DNA from 4 places in the Bacillus sp. SORGH_AS_0510 genome. Region 1 is predicted to be linked to each of the others. Evidence: a T-box and tRNA genes for the amino acid it is inferred to sense, from the RefSeq annotation. Region 1 holds a T-box; the other regions hold tRNA genes.
The links. The T-box of region 1 lies ahead of tyrS (tyrosine--tRNA ligase). A T-box ahead of a tRNA ligase gene usually reads a tRNA of that ligase, here a tRNA-Tyr.
Positions count from the first base shown of each region.

Region 1 (5,142 bases):
CCTGCCCTTTTATATAACGTAAGGAGATACGTATTTTTTCATCTTTTGTAAATTTAGTCATAAAAAATACCCCGTAAAAGAGAGATTAGTGTCTAACTTTTACGGGGCAGTTCAAATTCGGTGCGGTTTTTCTATTATTGTGGTGTTGGTGTTTCAGTTGGAGGTGGGACAGTTGCTCCTACCTCTACAAGATTAGATGGTGCAGATTCGTTACCGGCTATATCAACGGCAGTTACATAGAATGAACCATTGCCTACGGTATAGGATAGACTAGAGCCGTTAATAATACTCGCGACTTTAGTAGAAAGCAAACCACCTTGATACACTCTGTAACCAACTACATCATTATCCCCTGAGGACGACCAAGAAAGTGTATTACCTGAAACAGATAAGTTGACTGCATTTGGTCTTTTACCGTTATCCACCATTTTTGCGGTAGGTACCAATATTTTACCCCAGCGATCTTTCTGAGGAATAAGTTGGTTGTAATCTTTGAAGGTTTTACCAACCATTCGAGTAATAAAGTCTGGATTTAAGATTAAACCATATTGAGCAAATTCTTTTGGAGTAGAATCCAATGCCAAATATTTTTTGCCTTTAATGGTAACGAAGTTTCCTTCCACCAAGCTATCGTCCACTTTTGTTGGAACATCATTCACATTAAAGTAATCACTTTCGATTAATCCTGCCTTCGAACATGCACCTGATGGCAACATACCGGACACAGCACAATAGGAACGTTTAACAATACCACTTGGCATTTGGAATGATTCTTTAGAATCGATTAAATCCGGTTTAATTTTATAGGCTGCATTCATTAATTCAGCCCAGAGGTTATTTGTTCGTTGACTATATGACATGCCTGAAATCTTTAGTGATTTTGGCGTATCATACCCAGTCCAAATACCAAATGTAATATTAGGGTTGGTGGCTACAAACCAGGCATCCTTATATTCATTACCCGTTCCCGTTTTTCCAGCCCAATCTGCTCGGAAATTTAATTTGCTATTAATTCCTGCTGCCGTTCCCATTTTAATGACATCGCGCATCATATCAAGTGTTAAATATGCTGTCTGAGGCTTGAATACATCCACAGGCTTTACCTCGTGCTGGTAAACCACTTTGCCGTTTTTTTCGACGATTTTATCAATCATATAGGCATCAATAAATTTCCCGCCATTGGCAAATGTGCTGAAGGCATTTGTATTTTCCTCCACGGTTACACCATTGATGGAACCGATGGCAGCTGAAAGGTTTGTATGATCATCCTTTGTCAGCGAAGTAAAGCCCATTTTTTCTAAGTATTTTGCCGGATTTTGATTAACAATTTCGGAATATACTTTCACGGCCGGAACGTTATACGATTTTGCAAGTGCATATCTCGCAGATACAATTCCGCTATAGCGGTAGTCGTAGTTTTGCGGCCAAGGCTTACTTCTTCCTGGAATAAAATTCAGGGCAACATTGGGAATTGGTGTTCCAGGTGCTGCCTTTCCTAATTCAATAGCTGGTCCATAGACAAGAAGTGGTTTCATTGTTGAAGCATTCGGCCTTAGGGCGGTAGTTGCATGATTCATTTGTTGATTATCATAGTTTCTTCCGCCTACAAAACTGATTATTTTACCTGTCTTGTTTTCAATCAGTTCTGCACCCACCTCAACAGGTTCCATTACGGTTTTCATTTCCCCAGTTTCTGGATCCTTTTTTACCTGTGCTTTAGCAGGGCCATAATATTTATAACTATCCTTTACTTTTTGCATGGCGTCATAAATGTCTTTATTAATCGTCGTGTGTATTTCATATCCATTTTGGTGTAAATCCCGGGATGCTAAGGTTTTGTATTTGTAAAAAAGCTTATCATCCTCTTTCAAATCTTTTTCTGCGTAGCCATCTTTTTTGGCTAGTACAGTTGTAAGGACTTCGACGGCACGTTTTTCAATTTCATCTGTAAGGAAATTATGTGTTTGTGCATTGACAGTAGGTTTGAGAAAATCTTTTGTAATATCGTAGGTAGATGCTTCAGCATATTGTTTCTCATTTATGTAACCACCATCATACATTCTTTTTAACACCGTTTTCATCCGTGTTAAACCTGGTTCAAGATTATTTTTTAATGCAGGTAGTCCCTTCTCATCTCTTGTAAAAGGAGTGTACCCAAACGGACTTTGAGGCAGGCCCGCAATGAACGCTGCTTGTGGCAATGTTAAATCACTTGCTTTAACACCAAAAATTCCTTTTGCAGCTGCTTGAACACCAGCAATGTTTTGTGCAGAAGCGTTTCTTCCAAAGGTAGAAACATTCAGATAAGCTTCAAGAATTTCCTTTTTATCAAAGAATTTCTCTAAGCGAAGGGCCAAGAGAATTTCATTTGCTTTTCGTTGAAAGGAAACTTCGTTGGTTAAAAGTTGATTTTTTATTAATTGCTGTGTTAAGGTACTTCCGCCTGATTGAACAGACGAGTTGGTTACTTCTTGGAAAAGAGCTCGGAAAACGGCTTTTGGAACAACCCCTTTATGTTGGTAGAAGTACTCATCTTCAGTTGCTATAACGGCGTTTACTAAATTTTCAGAAACCTGATCCAACTTTACTTCTTCCCTTATTAGGTCACTGCGTAATCTGCCTAGGTAGACGTTATCCGCATAATAAATGTCAGAGGTTTCAGTGTAATTATAAATATCCTTCTTCATACTTTCGTATGATCGAACAGGTTCATCTTTTACAAGTGAAGCAAAATACCCAGCGCCCACACCAGTTGCAAAAGACCCCCCAAGGATAATAACCGTCAAAACAATGAGAAACAGATTCCAAAATACCTGATAAGTAATTCGCGCACTTTTTACCGTTTTTTTATGGGTAAACAAGGTAAGCATGGACTTTACTTTTTCCATCCATACTTGCATTTTTTCATTCATCGATCGCATCACCTCATCTAAAATCACATACATTATAGCATATTGAAAGTATAAAAACTGACAACCTTCTACATTTTTCTGAAATTTCCAGTTGATGTTTGACTTGGTCCGTGAAATGTGGTAAAAAAAGCTATAGTTATTTTTATATTAGAGCTTAGACAGGAACCAACTGTAGTTCTTCTATCCCTGTTTCTAGAGAGTCAGCGGTGGTGCAAGCTGACACAAATAGAAGAATGAATTACCTCCTCGAGCTTTCTCTGTGAACACGTTGTTTAGTAGTGGAGAACGGTTAAAACCGTTATTGTTTTCAAGTTGGAGGAATTTTATTTCCTCAAGCTGGGTGGTACCGCGTAAATTTTACGTCCCTGCATTATTGCAGGGGCGTTTTTATTTTATTTTGGAGGGGATTTAAATGGATTTATTGCAGGATTTAACCTGGAGAGGCATCATCTATCAGCAAACGGATGAGGAAGGATTAAAGGATGTATTAAGTAAGGAAAGCATTTCTTTATATTGTGGAGTTGACCCAACCGCTGACAGTATGCATATCGGTCATTTACTTCCGTTTTTAACTTTAAGACGATTCCAACAGCACGGTCATCGACCACTTGTACTAGTTGGTGGGGCTACAGGTTTAATTGGTGACCCTAGTGGAAAAAGTGAAGAGCGCAAGCTTTTAACTCTAGAAACGGTTCAAGACAACGTGGCAGGAATCAAACAACAGCTTGAAACTATTTTCGAATTTGAAGGCGAAAATGGGGCGATCATGGTTAATAACTATGATTGGGCAGGGAAAATGGATGTAGTTACTTTCTTGCGTGACATTGGTAAGCATATTGGTGTAAATTACATGCTTGCTAAAGACACGATTGCAACACGACTCGAAACAGGGATATCGTTTACCGAATTTACTTATACAATATTGCAGGCAATGGACTTCAATCATTTGTATGATCATCATAATTGTAAATTGCAAATTGGTGGTAGTGACCAATGGGGCAACATTACTTCAGGCCTGGAGTTAATTCGCAAAACACACACGGAAGATACAAAAGCATTCGGATTAACCATTCCTCTTGTTACAAAATCAGATGGAACAAAATTCGGTAAAACAGAAAGCGGAGCAGTATGGTTAGACCCAGAAAAAACAACACCATATGAATTCTACCAATTCTGGATCAACACAGCAGATGCAGATGTTGTTAGATACTTGAAGATTTTTACATTCCTTTCACATGAAGAAATTGAACAGTTGGAGCAAAGTGTTCAAGAAGAGCCGCATCTTCGTAAAGCGCAAAAGGCGTTAGCAGAAGAAATTACTCGTCTGATCCATGGAGAAGAATCTTTACAACAAGCAATTAAAATTTCTCAAGCCTTATTCAGTGGGGATGTGAAAAATCTTTCAGCTGCTGAGATTAAACAGGGCTTTAAAGATGTTCCATCATTTGATGCGGGCGAAGAAGATGGCAACCTGGTTGACTTACTAGTCGCTGCAAAAATTTCTCCTTCTAAGCGTCAAGCACGTGAGGATATCACCAATGGAGCAGTTACAATAAACGGTGAAAAGATTACCGACACGTCATACGTCCTTCAGGAAAATGATCGAATCGAAGGTCAGTTTACGATCATAAGAAGAGGGAAGAAGAAATACACTTTAATTAAATATTAATAGGTAAAGGGCTCTGAGAAATCAGAGCCCTTTTTCTTGCAAAATAACTAAAAGATCCCCATTTGTAAAATAGGCTCTTTATTTAGTAACAGCGACCTAAAAATAATCATAATTTGTTGAGGAGAGTACACAGCTATCTGATGATTTAATTTTCTAAAAACAGATAATTAATTTTTCAACTCTCTATTCAGGTTTAAGCTGATTAGATAGAAAGGGGAGGAAAAAATGCAAAATTTTCAAAATGAGCTTCAAGGGTTGGCAATGGACCCTTATCAAGCTGGTCAATTAGTTTCAATCGGTGCTCCACAGATCCAGGATTCTCGCATATGGGGGCGCTGCGGTGGTTTCCATTGTGGTGGATTCCGTTGTGGAGGGTTCCGTTGTGGAGGTTGCGGCGGTTGCGGTGGCTGTTTTGGTTGCGGTGGCTGTTTTGGTTGTGGCTTCGGTATCGGTGGATTTGGTTGTTTTGGCATCGGTTTCGGTTTTATTTAATTGGTTTGGATTCCGGGAAACGCCTAAAAAATATATTGTACGAAAGAAAGTGCCCCTGCAAGCAGCTGT
Region 1 covers NZ_JAUTAU010000001.1:1,583,594-1,588,735, forward strand. Annotated here, with positions in the region: one part of gene QE429_RS08040 (IS3 family transposase) at 1-61, opposite strand, end outside; gene QE429_RS08045 (transglycosylase domain-containing protein) at 135-2,912, opposite strand; T-box leader at 3,059-3,282, shown strand; gene tyrS (tyrosine--tRNA ligase) at 3,325-4,581, shown strand; gene QE429_RS08055 (hypothetical protein) at 4,843-5,073, shown strand; gene QE429_RS08060 (hypothetical protein) at 4,964-5,142, shown strand, end outside.

Region 2 (5,142 bases), 820 kb from region 1:
TTGGGATTCTTCCTCTGGAGAAGCTTTTCCTTTTGAAAAACCTATACTACCATTTTGCAGCCTCAAGATATAATCGTGGTCACGATCTACAGTACTAAAATCACCTTGCAACCATTTTTCTAAGATTTGAAGTAATTCGGTTCTTGTTTCGAAATCACTTCGATCAACTATTTGAAAAATTTTTATTTACCGTTGATGGAATCATAGGGACCGCTCCCCATTTATCCTTGGCTACAATTTTTTGATAACACATCTGATTCATAGTTGCTAAAACGTCTGCTTCGAGGAATTTATCTTAATATCATAGTCTATTTTATCCACTTTTTTTGCAAAAGCGATTGCTTCTTTTGGATGTTCTTTTACAAACTTCTTTGCCTCATAGCTATATCTATTATCTATAATCATATTCGTTGTGTATCCACCAATGGCAATAACTAAGGCAATTATTGAAGCTATGATCCACTTTTTTTTTTAGATTTTTCTTTGTAAATAGCTTTTTTTCCTCAGTCATAGATGCTAATCCCCCAATATATGTATGTACTCCCATTATATCACTGATATACTTATTCGTGTTTTACTTAATCAAGAAATCCAACAAAATAGTAACAGGTTCTGTTTTGAGGTGCTTTTCTTAAAATACGTGCCGAAATGGCAATCGTATTGGCATCGTTTTTGTAATAGAATAAAGTAAAACTCGTTATAGTAATTGGCGAATAATAAGATGTCTTTTCCATAATTACGTAGGCAGCAAAAGTAAAATAAGCGGAGATTTTCCGCTTATGCAGAGAAAAATTCCCTATTTTCGCACTTTTCGAGTCAATAGGCGGAATTTTCCCCTCTATTTTAGCGTTTTTTACTAATAAATTCTAAATAAGCGGAATTTCTCCGTCTATTTATAAACTCGTTCTTAGCCTGATTCCCCAACCGATTAGTGCGGATCCTCTTTATCATAGATGCGGGAATCCAGCTTTAAAAGATCGATAAAATTGGTACTCAAATCGGTAGTGCAAATGACAGAAGTTTTGACCTTCTATATTAATTGTAAACAAAATAGTTGAAAGGCATTTAAAATAAAAAAATCCAACTAAAAGTTGGATTTACAAAAGTATGTTTTACAGGGGTAGTAGGAATCGAACCCACACCAAAGGTTTTGGAGACCTTCGTTCTACCTTTAAACTATACCCCTAAAATGGTGGAGGGGGACGGATTCGAACCGCCGAACCCAGAGGGAGCGGATTTACAGTCCGCCGCGTTTAGCCACTTCGCTACCCCTCCATGTATGTATAAATGATAAAATGGCGGAGGAAGAGGGATTCGAACCCCCGCGCGGTTTAACCCGCCTGTCGGTTTTCAAGACCGATCCCTTCAGCCGGACTTGGGTATTCCTCCATTTTAAATAGCGGCGGAGGGGATCGAACCCCCGACCTTACGGGTATGAACCGTACGCTCTAGCCAGCTGAGCTACACCGCCATATTGTTTATCAGTTTATAAGTGGAGCCTAGCGGGATCGAACCGCTGACCTCCTGCGTGCAAAGCAGGCGCTCTCCCAGCTGAGCTAAGGCCCCAAAATGAAAAATGGTCGGGAAGACAGGATTCGAACCTGCGACCCCTTGGTCCCAAACCAAGTGCTCTACCAAGCTGAGCTACTTCCCGTAAAATATATATGGTGCCGAGGACCGGAATCGAACCGGTACGGTAGTCACCTACCGCAGGATTTTAAGTCCTGTGCGTCTGCCAGTTCCGCCACCCCGGCAATTTGAGAGCGGAAGACGGGATTCGAACCCGCGACCCCCACCTTGGCAAGGTGGTGTTCTACCACTGAACTACTTCCGCATATTAGATTAAATGGTGCGGGTGAAGGGAGTCGAACCCCCACGCCTTGCGGCGCCAGATCCTAAGTCTGGTGCGTCTGCCAATTCCGCCACACCCGCATAATTAATGAAATGAAGTAAAAAACAACTGGTTTGATATGCTTCACATAAGAAAAATCAATGAAGAATGGTGCCGGCGAGAGGACTTGAACCCCCAACCTACTGATTACAAGTCAGTTGCTCTACCAATTGAGCTACACCGGCAAATAGTTTGGAAAAAAGTATTAGATTGTACACGCTTTCTATGTTATCGTCATCCTGACCTCAGAAAGCTTAATCAAGTAGTAGCTCGGTCAGTATGCTGAAGATTATTCAGGAAGCTTTTTCGGTCGTGCTCTACCAATTGAGCTACACCGGCAAATAGTTTGGAAAAAAATATTAGATTGTACACGCTTTCTATGTTATCGTCATCCTGACCTCAGAAAGCTTAATCAAGTAGTAGCTCGGTCAGTATGCTGAAGATTATTCAGGAAGCTTTTTCGGTCGTGCTCTACCAATTGAGCTACACCGGCAATAGTTAGAAATATATGGTGGAGGATGACGGGATCGAACCGCCGACCCTCTGCTTGTAAGGCAGATGCTCTCCCAGCTGAGCTAATCCTCCATATAAAAGATAGCCTGGCAACGTCCTACTCTCACAGGGACTTTCGTCCCAACTACCATCGGCGCTGAGAAGCTTAACTTCCGTGTTCGGTATGGGAACGGGTGTGACCTTCTCGCCATAGTTACCAGGCCTACTACACTGAATATTCTTCCTTGCGGGCTGCGACGAGCTGAAGATATGCATCTTCGATTATGCTATGGCGCAGGAGCAGACATTCAATGTACTATGATTTATGAAACTAGTTCAATGAACTGTGCTCATTGAGAGTTCATTCCCTCAAAACTAGATAATGTAGAAGAAAATTCAATAAACAATTGAGTTCGCTTTAAAACTTGGTTAAGTCCTCGAACGATTAGTATCAGTCAGCTCCACATGTTACCACGCTTCCACCTCTGACCTATCAACCTGATCATCTTTCAGGGTTCTTACTAGCTTGACGCTATGGGAAATCTCATCTTGAGGGGGGCTTCATGCTTAGATGCTTTCAGCACTTATCCCGTCCGCACATAGCTACCCAGCGATGCCTTTGGCAAGACAACTGGTACACCAGCGGTGCGTCCATCCCGGTCCTCTCGTACTAAGGACAGCTCCTCTCAAATTTCCTGCGCCCACGACGGATAGGGACCGAACTGTCTCACGACGTTCTGAACCCAGCTCGCGTACCGCTTTAATGGGCGAACAGCCCAACCCTTGGGACCGACTACAGCCCCAGGATGCGATGAGCCGACATCGAGGTGCCAAACCTCCCCGTCGATGTGGACTCTTGGGGGAGATAAGCCTGTTATCCCCGGGGTAGCTTTTATCCGTTGAGCGATGGCCCTTCCATGCGGAACCACCGGATCACTAAGCCCGACTTTCGTCCCTGCTCGACTTGTAGGTCTCGCAGTCAAGCTCCCTTGTGCCTTTACACTCTACGAATGATTTCCAACCATTCTGAGGGAACCTTTGGGCGCCTCCGTTACTCTTTAGGAGGCGACCGCCCCAGTCAAACTGCCCACCTGACACTGTCTCCCACCCCGATAAGGGGTGCGGGTTAGAATTTCAATACAGCCAGGGTAGTATCCCACCGACGCCTCCACCGAAGCTAGCGCTCCGGCTTCTACGGCTCCTACCTATCCTGTACAAGCTGTACCAAAATTCAATATCAGGCTACAGTAAAGCTCCACGGGGTCTTTCCGTCCTGTCGCGGGTAACCTGCATCTTCACAGGTACTATAATTTCACCGAGTCTCTCGTTGAGACAGTGCCCAGATCGTTACGCCTTTCGTGCGGGTCGGAACTTACCCGACAAGGAATTTCGCTACCTTAGGACCGTTATAGTTACGGCCGCCGTTTACTGGGGCTTCGATTCAGAGCTTCGCTTTTAAGGCTAACCCCTCCTCTTAACCTTCCAGCACCGGGCAGGCGTCAGCCCCTATACTTCGCCTTGCGGCTTCGCAGAGACCTGTGTTTTTGCTAAACAGTCGCCTGGGCCTATTCACTGCGGCTCTTCGAGGCTATTCACCTCAAAAAGCACCCCTTCTCCCGAAGTTACGGGGTCATTTTGCCGAGTTCCTTAACGAGAGTTCTCTCGCTCACCTTAGGATTCTCTCCTCGCCTACCTGTGTCGGTTTGCGGTACGGGCACCTTTTATCTCGCTAGAGGCTTTTCTTGGCAGTGTGGAATCAGGAACTTCGGTACTAAATTTCCCTCGCTATCACAGCTCAGCCTTTGCGGAAAGCGGATTTTCCTACTTTCCAGCCTAACTGCTTAGACGCGCATATCCAACAGCGCGCTTACCCTATCCTCCTGCGTCCCCCCATCACTCAAACGATAAAGAGGTGGTACAGGAATATCAACCTGTTGTCCATCGCCTACGCCTTTCGGCCTCGGCTTAGGTCCCGACTAACCCTGAGCGGACGAGCCTTCCTCAGGAAACCTTAGGCATACGGTGGATGAGATTCTCACTCATCTTTCGCTACTCATACCGGCATTCTCACTTCTAAGCGCTCCACCAGTCCTTACGGTCTAGCTTCAACGCCCTTAGAACGCTCTCCTACCACTGACATCTACGATGTCAATCCACAGCTTCGGTGTTACGTTTAGCCCCGGTACATTTTCGGCGCAGAGTCACTCGACCAGTGAGCTATTACGCACTCTTTAAATGGTGGCTGCTTCTAAGCCAACATCCTGGTTGTCTAAGCAACTCCACATCCTTTTCCACTTAACGTAAACTTTGGGACCTTAGCTGGTGGTCTGGGCTGTTTCCCTTTTGACTACGGATCTTATCACTCGCAGTCTGACTCCCACGGATAAGTCTTTGGCATTCGGAGTTTGTCTGAATTCGGTAACCCGATGAGGGCCCCTAGTCCAAACAGTGCTCTACCTCCAAGACTCTAACAACGTGAGGCTAGCCCTAAAGCTATTTCGGAGAGAACCAGCTATCTCCAAGTTCGATTGGAATTTCTCCGCTACCCACACCTCATCCCCGCACTTTTCAACGTGCGTGGGTTCGGGCCTCCATCCAGTGTTACCTGGACTTCACCCTGGACATGGGTAGATCACCTGGTTTCGGGTCTACGACCACATACTCATTCGCCCTATTCAGACTCGCTTTCGCTGCGGCTCCGTCTCTTCAACTTAACCTTGCATGGGATCGTAACTCGCCGGTTCATTCTACAAAAGGCA
Region 2 covers NZ_JAUTAU010000001.1:2,408,206-2,413,347, reverse strand. Annotated here, with positions in the region: gene QE429_RS24440 (DUF6241 domain-containing protein) at 1-171, opposite strand, end outside; tRNA gene QE429_RS12435 (tRNA-Trp) at 1,116-1,186, opposite strand; tRNA gene QE429_RS12430 (tRNA-Tyr) at 1,191-1,275, opposite strand; tRNA gene QE429_RS12425 (tRNA-Ser) at 1,297-1,389, opposite strand; tRNA gene QE429_RS12420 (tRNA-Met) at 1,398-1,471, opposite strand; tRNA gene QE429_RS12415 (tRNA-Ala) at 1,494-1,566, opposite strand; tRNA gene QE429_RS12410 (tRNA-Pro) at 1,578-1,654, opposite strand; tRNA gene QE429_RS12405 (tRNA-Leu) at 1,666-1,754, opposite strand; tRNA gene QE429_RS12400 (tRNA-Gly) at 1,763-1,834, opposite strand; tRNA gene QE429_RS12395 (tRNA-Leu) at 1,848-1,932, opposite strand; tRNA gene QE429_RS12390 (tRNA-Thr) at 2,001-2,076, opposite strand; tRNA gene QE429_RS12385 (tRNA-Val) at 2,401-2,476, opposite strand; rRNA gene rrf (5S ribosomal RNA) at 2,489-2,605, opposite strand; rRNA gene QE429_RS12375 (23S ribosomal RNA) at 2,809-5,142, opposite strand, start outside.
Region 2: it has a tRNA-Tyr gene. The T-box ahead of tyrS (tyrosine--tRNA ligase) is inferred to sense a tRNA for this amino acid. The anticodon was not compared.

Region 3 (5,142 bases), 2.5 Mb from region 1:
TGCCAAAGGCATCGCTGGGTAGCTATGTGCGGACGGGATAAGTGCTGAAAGCATCTAAGCATGAAGCCCCCCTCAAGATGAGATTTCCCATAGCGTCAAGCTAGTAAGAACCCTGAAAGATGATCAGGTTGATAGGTCAGAGGTGGAAGCATGGTAACATGTGGAGCTGACTGATACTAATCGTTCGAGGACTTAACCAAGTTTTTAGCGAACTCACATGTTTATTGAATTTTCTTCTTCATTATCTAGTTTTGAGGGAATGAATTTTTTTAAAAAATTCTCTTGCAAAATATGAAAAAGACATTATAATAAAATAGTGTCGAATAAATGGTCTGGTAATTATGGCGAGAAGGTCACACCCGTTCCCATACCGAACACGGAAGTTAAGCTTCTCAGCGCCGATGGTAGTTGGGACGAAAGTCCCTGTGAGAGTAGGACGTTGCCAGGCTGTTTTAAAATATTCCGCAGTAGCTCAGTGGTAGAGCTATCGGCTGTTAACCGATCGGTCGTAGGTTCGAGTCCTACCTGCGGAGCCATTTCTTTTGGAGAGCTGTCCGAGTGGCCGAAGGAGCACGATTGGAAATCGTGTAGGCGGGTAACCCTGTCTCAAGGGTTCAAATCCCTTGCTCTCCGCCATTAAATTTATTGCGATATGGCCCCTTGGTCAAGCGGTTAAGACACCGCCCTTTCACGGCGGTAACACGGGTTCGAATCCCGTAGGGGTCACCATTATGGAGGATTAGCTCAGCTGGGAGAGCATCTGCCTTACAAGCAGAGGGTCGGCGGTTCGATCCCGTCATCCTCCACCATCAATATTATTGTCGCGGGGTGGAGCAACGAGCGTTGCATCCGTGAATAATCTGCGAGTTGTATCAATCGAGTTACTACTTGAATATACTAACTGAGATTGATACAGTCCATACAAACTATGGGCATTAACATTAGTAATATTTTTTACCGTCGCGGGGTGGAGCAGTCTGGTAGCTCGTCGGGCTCATAACCCGAAGGTCGCAGGTTCAAATCCTGTCCCCGCAATATGGTCTGGTAGTTCAGTTGGTTAGAATGCCTGCCTGTCACGCAGGAGGTCGCGGGTTCGAGTCCCGTCCAGACCGCCATATGTTGGCTCAGTAGCTCAGTCGGTAGAGCAAAGGACTGAAAATCCTTGTGTCGGCGGTTCGATTCCGTCCTGAGCCACCATTAATTTTTATGAAACATTTTATATGTGGAGGGGTAGCGAAGTGGCTAAACGCGGCGGACTGTAAATCCGCTCCCTCCGGGTTCGGCGGTTCGAATCCGTCCCCCTCCACCATATATAGGGGTATAGTTTAAAGGTAGAACGAAGGTCTCCAAAACCTTTGGTGTGGGTTCGATTCCTACTACCCCTGCCAATAATATTGTGGCGATTGTGGCGAAGTGGTTAACGCACCTGATTGTGGTTCAGGCATTCGTGGGTTCGATTCCCATCAGTCGCCCCATAATATTTTTTAATTAATTGAGCATTGGGCTATAGCCAAGCGGTAAGGCATCGCACTTTGACTGCGACATGCGTTGGTTCAAATCCAGCTAGCCCAGCCATTTTGCGGAAGTAGTTCAGTGGTAGAACACCACCTTGCCAAGGTGGGGGTCGCGGGTTCGAATCCCGTCTTCCGCTCCATAATTTACGGCGGCATAGCCAAGTGGTAAGGCAGAGGTCTGCAAAACCTTTACCACCGGTTCGAATCCGGTTGCCGCCTCCATAAAAATTTATACAGTGCATAATCTACTTTTTATATACGCCGGGGTGGCGGAACTGGCAGACGCACAGGACTTAAAATCCTGCGGTAGGTGACTACCGTACCGGTTCGATTCCGGTCCTCGGCACTGATTTACAAAATATTTTAATATGCCGGTGTGGCGGAATTGGCAGACGCGCACGACTCAAAATCGTGTTCCTCTGGAGTGTCGGTTCGACCCCGACCACCGGTATCAATGCAAAACACTTCCTATTTGATTATAGGAAGTGTTTTTTGTGTAAAAGGAATTTAATTAAATGTGTACGTACCCGAGATAGGTAAAAATAAGCGAGTACGGTAACGTAGAAGGGATCTACGTGTCCCAAATAGGTAAATGAAAGCGAGACGGTAACGTAGAAGCAGCCAATGTTACCAGTAGAGGTAAGAGTAAGCGATATTGGTCACCATTCTATGTTGTTACCTGAAAACATCCGAAGTTTTTTAGGGGCCATTCGACATAATTCGCAAAAACCACTTGACGATTAATAAAAAAGTGTGTAACATTGTAAGGGTCAAATCGTTCAAAAAGTTGTCAAAAAATTATGCGGGTGTAGTTTAATGGTAAAACCTCAGCCTTCCAAGCTGATGTCGTGAGTTCGATTCTCATCACCCGCTCCATACATATTAACTAACGCAGTGTATCGTTACCTAGAGAACGATGCATTGCGTTTTTTCTTTATATATAGGCTTTGTAAACTTGTCTGTTGATTTGCACTCCAGGCACGAGCGGTTCGTGGGCGTTTCGGCGAGCCTCCTCGGCGCTTGCGCCTGCGGGGTCTCCCCTGACCCGCACTCCCACAGGCTTCTTCGTGCCTTCCGCTCCAATCAACAGGGTATAAAAGTCAACTATGTCCTTTAACACATTCTTTAACACAGCCTATATATATATAATTATGCCTGTATGGCATCATTTAAGGATATGATAGGATGCTTCTCCACCATGTACTTGTGTAAACATGTTCATGAGCGACTCAGTTAGCCTTTCTGCATTTTGAATGTCAGTAGAAGGTCTTAAATAGATCAGTTGTAGGGCTTCTTTAGTATCAAAAGTCACTGGTGTACGATCTGAGTCTACAAAAGGACTTCCGAAAGCACCTTCTTCATCAGATGAGACAATAAGGTTATGTAAGGAATTTAAACGTCCATTTAAGCCCATATACTCCTCACCAACACCCCCAAAGCGAATAGTAACGGGGCCATTCAAACATTTCTGGTCATAGATTCCAATAGGCACTTGATATTGTAGGGAGAAAAAATTATTAATATCAATGGCACTTTGTACGGACGAGAGGTAGTTCTGTTTCTGTATTCTCCTATATAAGGCTTCTACAGATGGACGATACCGGTTAGGATCCTTATCATTCTGTTTAAAAATAGAGCGCCATTCCTGTAATCCAGGCAACTCTGTCACAGGTTTATTTTCTAAATCAAAATAAATAGACTCCTGGAATAGCTGGAGTCTCCCCCTTAGCATTTGGGGTGAATCACTGACAATTATGTTATTATATTCAATTACACCCAGTTTAAAGTCAGGTATTCGTTCTATTATTTCTTGTGAGAGTTGAATTTCCAACCATTCCACCTCCAAAATTCATTTAAATTAGTTTATCATATATAGATGTGCAACCAAAAATTAAAACAATTAATATAAACAACTTTAGGGAAAGGAGGAATTAAACTATGGACGTCAAACAACTAAAGAAAGAACTTGTTGCCTATAGTAAGGAAATTGGGATTGATAAGATCGGTTTTACAACTGCAGATGTGTTCGGTGAATTGAAAAATCGATTAATTAGACAAAAAGAACTTGGGTTTCAATCGGGTTTTGAAGAGCCAGACATAGATAAACGGGTGACCCCATCTCTATTAATGGAGGAGCCGCGTTCCATTATAGCCATTGCTCTTGCCTATCCATCCAAGATGAACGAGCGTGTTGAAGGCAGAAAAGGTGAACGAAGAGGCTTTTTCAGCAGGGCATCTTGGGGCCTTGATTACCATCATATTCTACGAGACAGGCTAAAGAAGCTTGAAGAATTTATTTTGACAAAAGTTCCAGAAGCAAGGTTAAAATCAATGGTAGATACGGGAGAACTTTCTGATCGGGCCGTTGCAGAACGGGCAGGAATTGGCTGGAGTGGGAAGAACTGTTCTATTATTACACCAGAATATGGGTCATATGTTTATTTAGGTGAAATGATTACAAGTATCCCCTTTGAACCCGATGAACCAATAGAAGACCTTTGCGGCACTTGTACAAAATGTTTAGAGGCATGTCCAACAGGTGCATTAGTCCAAGGAGGACAAATTAATGCACAACACTGTATCTCCTTTTTAACACAAACCAAAGAGCTTATTCCGGATGAATTTAGGGACAAGATTGGAAACCGCATTTATGGCTGTGATTCCTGCCAAACTGCTTGTCCAGTAAATAAAGGGTTAAACTTTCATTTTCACGAAGAAATGGAGGCCAATCCAGAGGTGGCCAAGCCTTTGCTAAAGCCGATCTTAAAGTTAAGCAATAGGGAGTTTAAAAAGCAGTTTGGTTCTGTTTCGGGCTCATGGCGAGGAAAAAAGCCAATCCAGCGAAATGCGGTTATTGCGCTGGCTCATTTTAAAGATGATACAGCCGTACCTGACTTAATCGAGGTTATAGAAAATGAAGCAAGTCCTGTGACAAGAGGTACAGCAGCATGGGCACTCGGAAAAATAGGTGGAGAGACGGCATACACCGCCCTTTTACAGGCAAAAGACAGAGAAACAGATCGTGATGTTCTAAAAGAAATCGACAAAGCATTAAATTTCTTTAAGTAATGGAGAGCGGAACCTTAATGGTTTCGCTCTTTTCTTAATGAAATCCAACTTTCGTTCATATGTATGAATGAAAGGGGGGAAGCACGGATGATTGAATTGCTCCAAGATCTGTTTGAAAAAAGAGTTAATCAATTTGTTACTGATAAAAGAAGTCACCGGGTATTTTTTCCGAAAGCGGAGAAAAAACAGGAAACATTAGCTAAAAGGTCTGCAGAAATTGTAAAGGTAAAAGCCACAGGTAAAATTATGGAGGAGTTTACAGATGAAGAATTCCAAACGGTAAAGTACCTTGCCCACTATCAATATTTAATAAAGCAAAAAGGAATACTTTATATGGAAGAAGAAATAGAAGACCGACTGGCTAAATTCTACAAAGGTGCTTTAGTCATGGATGAAGAAAGAATACCAAAAGAAGATGTTCACTCTCTTCATGATTCAATGGAAACACACATGGAAGAGAAGGAAGAAAGGGTAAGTTATCAATACAATCGCTTAAAAGCTGTGCAATATGCCGAGCGCTGGTGGAATAGCTATAATCCCGCTTATAAAAAATTTGAAG
Region 3 covers NZ_JAUTAU010000001.1:4,067,347-4,072,488, reverse strand. Annotated here, with positions in the region: rRNA gene QE429_RS20810 (23S ribosomal RNA) at 1-200, shown strand, start outside; rRNA gene rrf (5S ribosomal RNA) at 332-448, shown strand; tRNA gene QE429_RS20800 (tRNA-Asn) at 462-536, shown strand; tRNA gene QE429_RS20795 (tRNA-Ser) at 545-636, shown strand; tRNA gene QE429_RS20790 (tRNA-Glu) at 655-729, shown strand; tRNA gene QE429_RS20785 (tRNA-Val) at 734-809, shown strand; tRNA gene QE429_RS20780 (tRNA-Met) at 962-1,035, shown strand; tRNA gene QE429_RS20775 (tRNA-Asp) at 1,039-1,115, shown strand; tRNA gene QE429_RS20770 (tRNA-Phe) at 1,122-1,197, shown strand; tRNA gene QE429_RS20765 (tRNA-Tyr) at 1,225-1,309, shown strand; tRNA gene QE429_RS20760 (tRNA-Trp) at 1,315-1,388, shown strand; tRNA gene QE429_RS20755 (tRNA-His) at 1,400-1,475, shown strand; tRNA gene QE429_RS20750 (tRNA-Gln) at 1,501-1,575, shown strand; tRNA gene QE429_RS20745 (tRNA-Gly) at 1,580-1,654, shown strand; tRNA gene QE429_RS20740 (tRNA-Cys) at 1,663-1,736, shown strand; tRNA gene QE429_RS20735 (tRNA-Leu) at 1,775-1,860, shown strand; tRNA gene QE429_RS20730 (tRNA-Leu) at 1,885-1,965, shown strand; tRNA gene QE429_RS20725 (tRNA-Gly) at 2,317-2,390, shown strand; gene QE429_RS20720 (B3/B4 domain-containing protein) at 2,680-3,345, opposite strand; gene queG (tRNA epoxyqueuosine(34) reductase QueG) at 3,453-4,583, shown strand; gene QE429_RS20710 (amidase domain-containing protein) at 4,671-5,142, shown strand, end outside.
Region 3: it has a tRNA-Tyr gene. The T-box ahead of tyrS (tyrosine--tRNA ligase) is inferred to sense a tRNA for this amino acid. The anticodon was not compared.

Region 4 (5,142 bases), 1.5 Mb from region 1:
AGGAACTCGGCAAAATGACCCCGTAACTTCGGGAGAAGGGGTGCTTTTTGAGGTGAATAGCCTCGAAGAGCCGCAGTGAATAGGCCCAGGCGACTGTTTAGCAAAAACACAGGTCTCTGCGAAGCCGCAAGGCGAAGTATAGGGGCTGACGCCTGCCCGGTGCTGGAAGGTTAAGAGGAGGGGTTAGCGCAAGCGAAGCTCTGAATCGAAGCCCCAGTAAACGGCGGCCGTAACTATAACGGTCCTAAGGTAGCGAAATTCCTTGTCGGGTAAGTTCCGACCCGCACGAAAGGCGTAACGATCTGGGCACTGTCTCAACGAGAGACTCGGTGAAATTATAGTACCTGTGAAGATGCAGGTTACCCGCGACAGGACGGAAAGACCCCGTGGAGCTTTACTGTAGCCTGATATTGAATTTTGGTACAGCTTGTACAGGATAGGTAGGAGCCGTAGAAGCCGGAGCGCTAGCTTCGGTGGAGGCGTCGGTGGGATACTACCCTGGCTGTATTGAAATTCTAACCCGCACCCCTTATCGGGGTGGGAGACAGTGTCAGGTGGGCAGTTTGACTGGGGCGGTCGCCTCCTAAAGAGTAACGGAGGCGCCCAAAGGTTCCCTCAGAATGGTTGGAAATCATTCGTAGAGTGTAAAGGCACAAGGGAGCTTGACTGCGAGACCTACAAGTCGAGCAGGGACGAAAGTCGGGCTTAGTGATCCGGTGGTTCCGCATGGAAGGGCCATCGCTCAACGGATAAAAGCTACCCCGGGGATAACAGGCTTATCTCCCCCAAGAGTCCACATCGACGGGGAGGTTTGGCACCTCGATGTCGGCTCATCGCATCCTGGGGCTGTAGTCGGTCCCAAGGGTTGGGCTGTTCGCCCATTAAAGCGGTACGCGAGCTGGGTTCAGAACGTCGTGAGACAGTTCGGTCCCTATCCGTCGTGGGCGTAGGAAATTTGAGAGGAGCTGTCCTTAGTACGAGAGGACCGGGATGGACGCACCGCTGGTGTACCAGTTGTCTTGCCAAAGGCATCGCTGGGTAGCTATGTGCGGACGGGATAAGTGCTGAAAGCATCTAAGCATGAAGCCCCCCTCAAGATGAGATTTCCCATAGCGTCAAGCTAGTAAGAACCCTGAAAGATGATCAGGTTGATAGGTCAGAGGTGGAAGCGTGGTAACATGTGGAGCTGACTGATACTAATCGTTCGAGGACTTAACCAAGTTTTTAGCGAACTCAAATGTTTATTGAATTTTCTTCTACATTATCTAGTTTTGAGGGAATGAAAAAATATATTTTCCTCTTGAAAAAATTAAAAAAGACATTATAATAAAATAGTGTCAAATAAAATAGTCTGGTAATTATGGCGAGAAGGTCACACCCGTTCCCATACCGAACACGGAAGTTAAGCTTCTCAGCGCCGATGGTAGTTGGGACGAAAGTCCCTGTGAGAGTAGGACATTGCCAGGCTGTTATATTATTGTTCCGCAGTAGCTCAGTGGTAGAGCTATCGGCTGTTAACCGATCGGTCGTAGGTTCGAGTCCTACCTGCGGAGCCATTTTTATGTCATCAAGTAAATTCAGCTATGCTTCCATAGCTCAGTAGGTAGAGCACTTCCATGGTAAGGAAGAGGTCAGCGGTTCGAGCCCGCTTGGAAGCTTACCTATATTAATATTATGGCCCCTTGGTCAAGCGGTTAAGACACCGCCCTTTCACGGCGGTAACACGGGTTCGAATCCCGTAGGGGTCACCATTTCGGAGGATTAGCTCAGCTGGGAGAGCATCTGCCTTACAAGCAGAGGGTCGGCGGTTCGATCCCGTCATCCTCCACCATATAATATGCCGGTGTAGCTCAATTGGTAGAGCACGACCGAATAAGCTTCCTGAAATATCATCAGCATACTGACCGAGCTGCTCCTTGAATAAGCTTTCTGAGGTCAGGATGACGATAATAAGGACAGCGTGTACAATCTAATATTTTTTTCAAACTATTTGCCGGTGTAGCTCAATTGGTAGAGCAACTGACTTGTAATCAGTAGGTTGGGGGTTCAAGTCCTCTCGCCGGCACCACTTTTTAAAAATAAATATGGAGGGGTAGCGAAGTGGCTAAACGCGGCGGACTGTAAATCCGCTCCCTCCGGGTTCGGCGGTTCGAATCCGTCCCCCTCCACCATTTATATTTTTAAAAAAGTTGGACATACTATAAGTGTAAATCACTATTGGGCTATAGCCAAGCGGTAAGGCATCGCACTTTGACTGCGACATGCGTTGGTTCAAATCCAGCTAGCCCAGCCAAGAGCCATTAGCTCAGTTGGTAGAGCATCTGACTTTTAATCAGAGGGTCGAAGGTTCGAGTCCTTCATGGCTCATAATTAAAGATAAAACCCTGGGAGATATATCCTCGGGTTTTATCTACGAGTTTGCGGAAGTAGTTCAGTGGTAGAACACCACCTTGCCAAGGTGGGGGTCGCGGGTTCGAATCCCGTCTTCCGCTCCATAGATGGGGCCTTAGCTCAGCTGGGAGAGCGCCTGCTTTGCACGCAGGAGGTCAGCGGTTCGATCCCGCTAGGCTCCACCATCACACTACATAATTCGCCTTAAATCAGATGATGATTTAAGGCTTTTTTTATTTTTATGAGCTGGAATTTTATCTTATAAGAATAGAAGGTCGCATAGAGAGGTTCTATGAGCCTGTGATCTGGATTATTAAGAGAGAAAGGTCGCGTAGAGGGGTTCTATGAGCCCGAGATCTGGATTATTAAGAAAAAAAGGACGCATAGAGAGGTTCTATGAGCCCGAGATCTGGATTATTAAGAAAAAATGGACGCGTAGAGAGGTTCTATGAGCCCGAGATCTAGATTATTAAGAATAAAAGGACGCGTAGAGAGGTTCTATGAGCCCGAGATCTGGATTATTAAGAGAGAAAGGAAGCGTAGAGGGGTTCTATGAGCCCGAGATCTGAATTATAAAGAGGGAAAGGACGCGTAGAGGGTGTTCTATGAGCCCGAGATCTAGATTATAAAGAGAGAAAGGTCGCGTAGAGAGGTGCTATGAGCCCGAATTCTGGATTGTTAAGAAAAAAAGGACGCGTAGAGGGGTTCTATGAGCCTATGATCTGGATTATTAAGAAAAAAAGGACGCGTAAAGAGGTGCTATGAGCCCGAACTCTGGATTGTTAAGAAAAAAAGGTCGCGTAGAGCAGTCCCTGAATCATAATCATGATTTTTTAGTAAAAACACCCGAACACCCTACCGCTTACCGCATATATATACACAATTCTGTCGAGTTGAGTCATTTGTTTGAAAGCGGTTAAAATAGAAGTAATAAGGGCTAGGGAGGAATTGCATTGACTAAGAAACTTTCAATTATTGGAATGCCTATGGACTTAGGCCAAATGCGTCGTGGAGTAGATATGGGGCCTAGTGCCATCCGCTATGCAGGAATCTACGAGCGATTAAAACCGCTGTTTGAAGAAATTCATGATTTAGGTGATATCCCGGTCGGAAGACCTGAAGTTGTCGTAGATAAGGAATCGAATTTACGAAATTTAGACCTGGTTGCCGAAAAAAGTACTTTGCTGGCTGAGAAAGTAGACGAGGCTGTCCAATCTGGAGCATTTCCACTTGTTTTGGGTGGAGACCATAGCATTGCGATTGGTACATTAGCTGGTGTTTCTAAGCATTATAAAAATCTTGGTGTGATCTGGTATGATGCGCATGGTGATTTGAATACAGCGGAGACAAGCCCAACAGGAAACATCCATGGAATGCCTTTAGCAGTCAGCCTTGGATGGGGTCACTCTTTATTAACCCAGATCCTTAACTATTCCCCAAAAGTAAAGCCTGAAAATGTAGTCATTATTGGTGCAAGAGCACTTGATGATGGTGAAAAAGAATTAATAAAAGAAAAAGGGATAAAAGTCTATACCATGCATGAAATCGACCGTTTAGGTATGACGAAAGTAATGGAAGAAACTATTTCATATCTTAAGGAAAAAAACAGATGGGGTTCACTTGTCACTAGATTTAGATGGATTAGATCCAAGCGACGCTCCAGGAGTAGGTACACCGGTTATGGGCGGAATAAGCTACAGAGAAAGTCATCTTGCGATGGAAATGCTCGAGGAAGCGAAAATTATTACTTCTGCAGAATTCGTAGAAGTGAATCCCATTTTAGATGAAAAGAATAAAACAGCTGTCTGTGCTGTTGAACTGATGGGATCATTATTTGGAGAAAAACTTTTATAATAAATTAAAAGCAGCTGCCCGAATTTCTGCAGCTGCTTTTTACATTTTTGATTCTAAGGTATGATATTGATACAGTAATAAATCGAGCTTTTTACTTGCTGCTATGACGCGGGGATGTAACAAAGAAGTCTCAGATGCAAGCCGAACCATTTCATGTCGGCAGTTTTCTATTTCCTCCAATAATTTAGGACGTTGAAGACCCACTTTGCCATTACCTCTTTTCTATAAAATCGTTATTGTTATCTTTTTACCCCAAGGAAAAAACTTTAAACTAATTGCTTACCGTAATTAGTAAATTTTTGTTAATATTATAGATGTTGAGAAGATTTTTCGTTTTAAACGAAACTTTTTTGCTAGGGATACGTAGTATCGTATAGCAGCATTGGAGCTGAGGTAATTTAATGGAAGCTATTATTAAAAAAAGAATAAAACAAGTTATTAAAGGCGACCAAGATGCCTTTGGTGAAATCGTTGAGATATATAAAAATAGCGTCTATCAGCTTTGTTATAGAATGCTTGGGAATCGCCATGAAGCAGAAGACGTAGCACAGGAAGCTTTTATCCGTGCATATGTAAATATCAAATCGTTTAACCAAGACTTAAAGTTTTCAACCTGGCTGTTTCGGATTGCTACTAATTTATGTATTGATCGCATGAGAAAAAAGAAACCCGATTATTATTTAGATGCAGAGGTAGCAGGAACAGAAGGATTAACGATGTATGCGCAGGTCCCATCAAATACGCCGTTGCCGGAAAAAGAGGTTGAAAGCTTAGAACTGCATGAAACTGTTCAGCAGGAAATATTAAAACTGCCAGAAAAATACCGTTCTGCAATCGTATTAAAATACATTGAAGAACTGTCATTAAATGAAATTAGTGAAATTCTTGATTTGCCAC
Region 4 covers NZ_JAUTAU010000001.1:52,350-57,491, reverse strand. Annotated here, with positions in the region: rRNA gene QE429_RS00360 (23S ribosomal RNA) at 1-1,220, shown strand, start outside; rRNA gene rrf (5S ribosomal RNA) at 1,351-1,467, shown strand; tRNA gene QE429_RS00350 (tRNA-Asn) at 1,482-1,556, shown strand; tRNA gene QE429_RS00345 (tRNA-Thr) at 1,586-1,658, shown strand; tRNA gene QE429_RS00340 (tRNA-Glu) at 1,677-1,751, shown strand; tRNA gene QE429_RS00335 (tRNA-Val) at 1,756-1,831, shown strand; tRNA gene QE429_RS00330 (tRNA-Thr) at 1,993-2,068, shown strand; tRNA gene QE429_RS00325 (tRNA-Tyr) at 2,087-2,171, shown strand; tRNA gene QE429_RS00320 (tRNA-Gln) at 2,219-2,293, shown strand; tRNA gene QE429_RS00315 (tRNA-Lys) at 2,295-2,367, shown strand; tRNA gene QE429_RS00310 (tRNA-Gly) at 2,421-2,495, shown strand; tRNA gene QE429_RS00305 (tRNA-Ala) at 2,501-2,576, shown strand; partial or broken gene rocF (arginase) at 3,372-4,245, shown strand; gene QE429_RS00295 (aspartyl-phosphate phosphatase Spo0E family protein) at 4,285-4,449, opposite strand; gene sigW (RNA polymerase sigma factor SigW) at 4,647-5,142, shown strand, end outside.
Region 4: it has a tRNA-Tyr gene. The T-box ahead of tyrS (tyrosine--tRNA ligase) is inferred to sense a tRNA for this amino acid. The anticodon was not compared.